One region of the Rhizobium sp. NLR22b genome, then DNA from elsewhere that is predicted to be linked to it. Evidence: riboswitches for the same ligand, from Rfam matches in the RefSeq annotation. Region 1 holds a riboswitch; the other holds the start of a gene.

Region 1 (4,106 bases):
ATCCTGAATCAGCGCGTTTTCGGTGATCTCAACTTCCAGGCGTTGCGGCGGTAGCCGGCTTGCCGAAAGGACCTTGAGGATGCGGGACGTCAGCAGCCTGTCTTCCATCTGCACCGGCGAGACGTTGAAGGACAACGTGACATGCTCCGGCCAGGTGAGCGCATCGCTGCAGGCCTGCGCAAGGAGATCCTCGAACAAGGCGGTGATCATCCCGGTTTCCTCGGCAATGTCGATGAAAACAGTCGGCGGAATGTTGACGCCATCCTCGCCGATCCAGCGCGCGAGGGCTTCGAAACCGCAAAGCTGGCCGGTCTTCAGATCAATCAGCGGTTGATAGAAAGGCTTGATCGCCTTATTGGCGATCGCGGCGCGCAGTCTGGTTTCCAAGGAGGCGCGTTCCGTTACCCTATCCTGCATCGAATTTTCGAAGACGAGATGATGGTTGGGGCCGCGTGATTTGGCCTCATACATGGCGAGATCGGCACGGTGGGCGGCGTCTTCCAGCGGCTCGCTGCCCTCGACCCAACGATCGTAGCCGACGCTGGCGCCGACTTCGACGGCAAAACCATCGATATGAATCGGGCGGGTGACGGCCTGGATCAGCAGCTTGGCGAAGCGCTCCTCGCGTTGTGTCGTCAGGGCAAAGGCGACGACGATGAATTCGTCACCGCCGAAGCGGTAGACGCAATCGGCATTGCCGAGCGCGCAGATGCGTTTGGCAACTTCGACCAACAAGACGTCGCCGCCCTTGTGGCCGACGAGATCGTTGACCTTTTTGAAGCCGTCGAGGTCGACGGAGAAGATGGTGACGTTTTGGTTCCATTCCTCGATTTCGGCCTCGTCGCTTCTGACCGGCCGTGAGAGGATTTTGCGCTCGAAGGCATAGCGGTTCGGCAGCTTGGTCAGATGGTCGTGCGTTGCCGTCCAGTCGGCCTTTGCCTGGGCGGCGGCGCGCAGTTCCATTTCCTTGCGCAGATCGGCAATACGCAGCACCGAGTAGATGAAGCTCATGGTGCCGGCGATGCCGAGTCCCAGAACGAGCTTGTCGGCGCCGTATTCACGGAAAGCGGTCATGAAGGAAACCAGGCTGTCGTCGAACCGCAGCAATGTAGCTAGGAGCCAGAGGGTAATCCCCAAACCGACGATCGACATGCATTGCCTTCCGGCTCTGCTCTGGAAAAACACCGGCATTATGCCTTCTCCAACTCCACCCGCGCCGAGATATCACGAAAGTCTGAAATGTTCGTTGAAACCAGAAGGCGAATTATCGGAGGGGGCGGTTTGCGGTGAGCCGCCGGCAGACGGATAGCGTTGCGATGCGGCCAGGACCGGCACTGCGGCTGTTTCGCCGGTCCCGTTCAGGAAGAATGTTGCTACAGGTGATTGGGCCGAAAAGATGCCCAGAAGAACGAAGGCGAGCGTGCTGACGCATCGCTCGCCTTTTCCAGTGCTTCAGGCGGTGACGATCAGCAGCGGAACGCTGAGGATGAGACCGGCCAAAACCGTGAACGTGGCGACGCGCATCAACCGCAGGCGCCGTGTACGCTCTCCACTCCAATCATATGTCATTCTTCCATCTCCTTGGGACAAGGAAGTAGTCCCCGCAAAACCGGGTTCAACAGCAATGACGCGATTTGCTTGTGCAAGGCTGGATAAAATAAGGAATCTCTAATGCTGGAAGCGTAGCGACCAGCGGCTTCCGTTGCTGGTCATCCGAAGGATGGCGAGTGGCTCGACGTCGCTCAGCCAGAAGGAGGAGGGTGGCGCCTGAAGCACGTGGGCGACTGCAGCCCGGATGACGGCCGCGTGGCTGATGGCGATCACGTGACCGCTTCGGGCGGACTGGGCATCCATCCAGCCAGCGACGCGCTTTCGCAGGTCGAAAACACTCTCGCCGCCGTGAGGGGCCACCCCCGGCTCGGTCATCCAGGCCGTGAGGTTTTCCGGCTCTTCCGCCTCGATCGCCTCGATCGGCCTGCCAGCCCAGCGGCCATGGTCGCAATCTCGAAGCGACGGATCAATCTGCGCTTCGAGACGGAGCGCCTCAGCCGTCTGGAGGGCGCGCATGGCGGGGCTTGTGACAATACGATCGGCGTGGGGGAGGGCGGCCATCCTGGCTGCTTCTTCCACGGCCTTTTCTTCCAGCGGTTCGTCGAGCGGAAACTGGGCCTTGCGGTTCGCCGACGTCGCGCCGTGGCAGATCCAGGTGAGGCGCATATTCACGATTGTTCTGATCTCCGATGACGGGATGGGGACGGCCTTTGCCGGCTTCGTGAAGTTTCGTTGACAGTCTCTTCGGCGTGCAGATATAACCGTGCTGTTGCGGGTTTGGAAGCCGGTGGAAATCCGGCGCGGTCGCGCCACTGTGACCAGCGTGTCGAAACTTCTTCACGCTGGAAGTCAGACCCTGCCGCACAACACTCTTTCGACTGAACGCGTCATTCCGGAGGAATACATGTCTGACACCACTTTCGCGCCTGTCGCGGCGCCGGCGCCGATCCCTGTAGGGGAAATCCTTCCCTGGGCGATCTTCGGCGGTCTGCTGATGCTCATCGTTCTTTATTTCGTCGGCACCGAGGAGGGCGCGATGGCGCTGTTCAACGGCATGTATGTGCACGAATTCGTGCATGACGGCCGCCATCTCCTCGGATTTCCCTGTCACTAAAGCGCATCGCGATCTTTCGGATTCGCTTCTCGCGCTTTAGGTCTTTGTTTACGCATGTCGTTATCGCAAAACCGCTGCACAGTTTTGCGCGACAAGGGGGAATACTGACATGGTTGGAAAGCTTCTGCTTCGCGGCATGCTCGCGGGCCTGATTGCTGGCATCCTCGTTTTCGCCTTCGCCCATACCTTCGGCGAGCCGCTGGTCGATGCGGCAATCGCCTTCGAGGAAGCGAGCGCCCAGGCGGCGGGCGAAGCTGCCGAACCTGAAATCGTCAGCCGGGCCACGCAGGCCGGCCTCGGCCTTTTCACAGGCGTCATGGCCTACAGCATCGCCGTCGGCGGGCTTTTTTCGCTCGCCTTCGCCTTCGTGCACGGCCGCTTCAGCAGCCTATCGGCGCGCGGCACTTCGGCCGTCATCGCCATTGCCGCCTTCGTGGCGGTCGTGCTTGTTCCCGCCATCAAATATCCGGCCAACCCGCCGGCTGTCGGCAATCCCGATACGATCGGCGCCAGGACCGAACTGTTCTTCCTGATGATCGTCGTTTCGCTCGCCTCGCTGATTGCCGCGATCGCGCTGTCGCGCCGCCTTGGCGAGCGCTTCGGTCTCTGGAACGGCGCGATTATCGCCGGCGTCGCCTATCTCGTCTTCATCGGCTTCGTGCTTTATCTGTTGCCGCCGATCAATGAGGTGCCCGAGAATTTCTCGGCGATCGTGCTCTGGCGGTTCCGCACGACCACGCTCGGAATGCACGCGATCCTTTGGGCAGCGCTCGGTCTAGTTTTCGGAGCGCTGGCCGAAAGACGTCTTGCCGCCAAGAGCGGTCTGCGGCCGGCGTTCCGGTGATGCGGCATATCGGCAGGTTTGCTTTTCTCGGTCTGATCGCGAGCCTGTTGCCAATGTTTATCGGAAATGCCCTCGCCCATGGGAGCAGCTCTGGCGGCTCTCATCCCGGGCTCGATATTCCGGCAATTTCTCACGGCGAGATGGCGGTCATTTCGGAGTATCGCAGCAGCATCAGCATGCTGGCGTCGCGGGCGGCCGATACAAACGAATCGTTCCGGCGTGTCCTGAACTACTCGGAAATCCAGTATTCCTATTGCTTCTGGGGCCGGATGCCGGGCAGCGTGACGGACGAGGAAAGCCCTTTCAACGAATGCGCCCATGCCTATCTCGCGGCGACGAAAGCCGTGCTGATGGCGATGCGTGAGATGCCGCGAGAGGCAACCGCGGCGGGCGAAATCATCTCGGCCATCGACGCCGACATGGCGGGCCGCGGACTTGCCTTCATCACCTGCCAGTTCAGCGGTGAGGCTTTCAACACCGCCGATATTATCAAGCCGAGCTGGAGCAAGGTGCCGCTTCATCCTGCCAGCATGGCGTCACTGACGGGGTTGGCCGCTCTGTTCGGTCTGGCCGTTCTCGCGCTTCGTCGCGTCTCGC
Region 2 (4,106 bases), on a different contig from region 1:
GCCCCGGTGACGGGCGAGAGCACGCCGGTGCGCAAGGGCGTCGATGCCGGCGTCTATGCCGGTACGGTCAACGGTGATGCGGTGCTCAGGGTTCGCGTCACGGCGGCCGCTGCCGACAATACCATCGCCCGCGTCGTCAAGCTGGTGGAAGAAGCGCAGGAATCGAAGGCGCCGACGGAGCGCTTCATCGATCGGTTCTCTCGCTATTACACGCCGGGCGTGGTCGTCGTCGCCGCACTTGTCGCGGTCGTTCCGCCGTTGTTTCTCGGCGGCGCGTGGGGTGAATGGATCTACAAAGGCCTTGCCATCCTGCTGATCGGCTGCCCCTGCGCGCTCGTCATTTCGACGCCGGCGGCGATCGCCGCTTCGCTGTCGGCGGGCGCGCGGCGCGGGCTCTTAATGAAGGGCGGCGCGGTGCTGGAGACGCTCGGCACGGTGACGATGGTCGCCTTCGACAAGACAGGCACGTTGACGGAAGGCAAGCCTCGGGTGACGGACATTGTTTCCTTCGGATTGGGCGAGGCGCAGCTCCTGTCGCGCGCGGCTGTGCTCGAGCAGGGCTCCAGCCATCCGCTGGCACTGGCGATTCTCCACCGCGCCAAGGCGGACGGCGTGCCCGTGCCGCCGGCCTTCGAACTGGAAGCGCTGCCGGGCAAGGGTGTCACCGGCAAGGTCGGCGGCGAGACATTGGATCTCTTGTCGCCGCCCGCCGCCCGCGAGTGCGGGGCGCTGAACGGGGAGCAGGAAGCGCGTATTGCAGGGCTCAATGATGAGGGCAAGAGCGTATCGGTGCTGCTCGTCAATGGCACTGCGGCCGGCCTGATCGCCATGCGCGACGAGCCGCGCGAGGATGCCGGGGCGGGGCTCTCCGCGCTCAAATTGGCCGGTGTCAAGGCGATGATGCTGACCGGCGACAACAAGCGGACGGCGGCAGCCGTCGCCGGCATGCTCGATATCGACTGGCGCGGCGAGATGATGCCCGAAGACAAGCAGCGGGTCGTCGGCGAATTGAAGCGTCAGGGCTTCGTCGTCGCCAAGGTCGGCGACGGCATCAACGACGCGCCGGCGCTCGCCGCCGCCGACATCGGTATCGCCATGGGCGGCGGCACCGATGTGGCGCTGGAGACCGCGGATGCCGCCGTGCTGCATGGACGCGTCGGCGACGTGGCGCGGATGATCGCGCTTTCCAAGCGGACCATGCGCAATATCCTTGAGAATATCACCATTGCGATCGGGCTGAAGGCTGTCTTCCTGGTGACGACGATCGCCGGCATGACCGGGCTCTGGCCGGCGATCCTCGCCGATACCGGTGCCACGGTGCTGGTGACGATCAACGCGCTCAGGCTGCTTCGTGTACGGGGATGAATGTTTTGCCGGTGGCGGTTTGAAGACCAGCGATTCGGGGCCGGTCATCCGTTAGGTCGGCGCTCGGTTTGCTGACAAGGTCTCATGCTCGGCCTTGTGCCGGGCATCTCACCACTGCAATTATCTGGCAGGAAAGCTCTTATTTTCAGAATGGACCTGGGTGGATCGTCGGCACAAGGCAGCACAAGGCCGAGGATGACGTCGCGGGTTTTGCGTCGTCTATCCGCAGCCTGGCAGCTGGCTATAGGCCAGCCCCACTACGGTCATCTCCAAGCCTGTTTTCGTTAAGCTTTCGTTGTCCATGTTTTTCACAGGAATGCAGCGATTTCAAACCTGCCGTAACGCAATGCACAAACCATCCGTTGACGTGAATTACGATTCGCGTACTATATCTAGTGTTCAAGGTTCCTTCGATTCGTGAGGATCGGGGGCTAAGACGGGAATACGGTGCGCTGCGCCATCATGGTGCGACAATGCCGGAGCTGCCCCCGCAACTGTAAGCGGCGAGCAACTGTCCGATTTCAGGTCACTGGAGCATGATGCTCCGGGAAGGCTGGGGCAGGGTGCTTCGACCCGTGAGCCAGGAGACCTGCCTCGAACGCAACGTCCACGGGCGGGGTGTCCGGAAGGTCGCGTGCATGAAGCGGAATGATCCGTGTCTGTTGCGCTGCCCCGAACGTCCGCATGAGCATTTCGGGGGTTTGAAGTCATGTCGAGAACATCAAAGCCGCCGCCCGTGCACATCCTGCGAGGGATGATGTCGGGCGTTTAAAGCGCCAACTTTGCCAGATCATTATCAAGCATTGCCCCGGACGTCGCACGGCGCCCGATCCCAGTCCTGTGTCCTGCATTCACTGACATCACGAGGAAGATGATGAGCGTTACCGTTTACAGCAAGCCGGCCTGTGTCCAATGCACGGCCACTTACCGCGCCCTCGATCGCCTGGGCGTCGATTATGAGATCGTCGATATTTCCGAGGATGCCGAAGCGCTCGATCGCGTGCTTGGCATGGGCTACATGCAGGTTCCGGTCGTCGTTGCCGGCGAGCAGCATTGGGCGGGCTTCCGCCCCGACATGATCAGCGCGCTCTCCTGACCGGAGAAAAGCGGTGGGGCTGATCGTCTATTATTCCAGCCGATCCGGGAACACCCATCGTTTCGTCGAGAAGTTGGGATTGCGCGCGACGCGCATTCCCGTCGGCGCTGAAGACATCCACATTCGCGAACCCTATGTGCTGATCTCGCCCACCTATTGTGGGGACGGCGGCCCAGGGATCGTCAAGGGCGCCGTGCCCAAGCAGGTGATCCGTTTCCTCAACGAGGCGGAAAACCGCTCCAACATCCGCGGCGTGATTGCCGCGGGCAACAGCAATTTTGGCGAGACCTACGGGCTTGCCGGCGACGTCATCTCGAAGAAGTGCCAGGTGCCGTACCTCTACCGGTTCGAGCTCCTGGGAACAGCCGAGGATGTCGCCAATGTCAAAGACGGGATGGGACGATTTTGGACACGGGAACAAATCTGACGCGGGATACAGGCGCAAAACCACTTAAAGCGGCCGAAACACTCGACTATCACGCACTGAACGCGATGCTGAACCTCTATGACGATGAGGGCAGGATCCAGCTCGACAAGGACCGCATGGCGGCCAAGCAGTATTTCCTGCAGCATGTGAACCAGAACACCGTGTTCTTTCACAATCTCCGGGAAAAGCTCGATTACCTCGTGACCGAGGGCTATTACGAGCGGGAGGTTCTCGACCAGTATTCCTTCAATTTCGTCCGCGGCCTGTTCGATCAGGCCTATGCGCGGAAATTCCGCTTCCCGACCTTCCTCGGCGCTTTCAAATATTACACCAGCTATACGCTGAAGACCTTCGACGGAAAGCGCTATCTCGAGCGCTATGAGGACCGCATCTGCATGGTGGCGCTGACCTTGGCGCGGGGCGATGAGGCGCTTGCCCGTGACATGGTCGACGAGATCATTTCCGGGCGTTTCCAGCCGGCGACGCCGACTTTCTTGAATGCCGGCAAGAAGCAGCGCGGCGAACTCGTTTCCTGCTTCCTGCTGCGGGTCGAGGACAATATGGAATCGATCGGCCGGTCGATCAATTCGGCACTGCAGCTATCGAAGCGCGGCGGCGGCGTGGCGCTGTCGCTGACGAATATCCGCGAGGCCGGCGCGCCGATCAAGCAGATCGAGAACCAGTCCTCCGGCATCATCCCGGTGATGAAGCTCTTGGAAGATAGCTTCTCCTACGCCAACCAGCTCGGCGCGCGCCAAGGCGCGGGCGCGGTCTATCTCAACGCGCATCATCCCGACATCATGCGTTTCCTCGACACCAAGCGCGAAAATGCCGATGAGAAGATCCGCATCAAGACGCTGTCGCTCGGCGTCGTCGTGCCTGATATCACCTTCGAGCTCGCCAGGAACAATGAGGACATGTACCTGTTCTCGCCCTATGACGTGGAGCGGGCCTACGGCGTACCCTTCACCGAGATCTCGGTGACGGAAAAGTACCGGGAGATGGTGGCGGGCGCCCGTATCTCGAAGAAGAAGATCAAGGCGCGGGAATTCTTCCAGGTGATCGCCGAAATCCAGTTCGAGAGCGGTTACCCCTACATCATGTTCGAGGACACGGTGAACCGGGCGAACCCGATCGCCGGCCGCATCTCCATGAGCAATCTCTGCTCGGAGATCCTGCAGGTGAGTGAGGCGAGCGAATATAATGGCGACCTCTCCT

The links. A riboswitch is a leader RNA that binds a small molecule or an ion and turns the genes downstream of it on or off. The one in region 1 is predicted to bind cobalamin.
Region 2: it holds a riboswitch for cobalamin, as region 1 does, so the genes downstream of both, nrdH (glutaredoxin-like protein NrdH) here and HJC00_RS07850 (CbtB domain-containing protein) in region 1, are expected to answer to the same signal.

Annotation. Positions count from the first base shown of each region.
Region 1 covers NZ_JABDWM010000003.1:356,644-360,749, forward strand. The annotation lists gene HJC00_RS07840 (bifunctional diguanylate cyclase/phosphodiesterase) at 1-1,191, opposite strand, end outside; gene HJC00_RS07845 (histidine phosphatase family protein) at 1,669-2,223, opposite strand; cobalamin riboswitch at 2,280-2,430, shown strand; gene HJC00_RS07850 (CbtB domain-containing protein) at 2,456-2,665, shown strand; gene HJC00_RS07855 (CbtA family protein) at 2,775-3,509, shown strand; gene HJC00_RS07860 (hypothetical protein) at 3,563-4,106, shown strand, end outside.
Region 2 covers NZ_JABDWM010000035.1:6,953-11,058, reverse strand. The annotation lists gene HJC00_RS30935 (heavy metal translocating P-type ATPase) at 1-1,365, shown strand, start outside; cobalamin riboswitch at 1,751-1,977, shown strand; gene nrdH (glutaredoxin-like protein NrdH) at 2,240-2,461, shown strand; gene nrdI (class Ib ribonucleoside-diphosphate reductase assembly flavoprotein NrdI) at 2,475-2,888, shown strand; gene nrdE (class 1b ribonucleoside-diphosphate reductase subunit alpha) at 2,867-4,106, shown strand, end outside.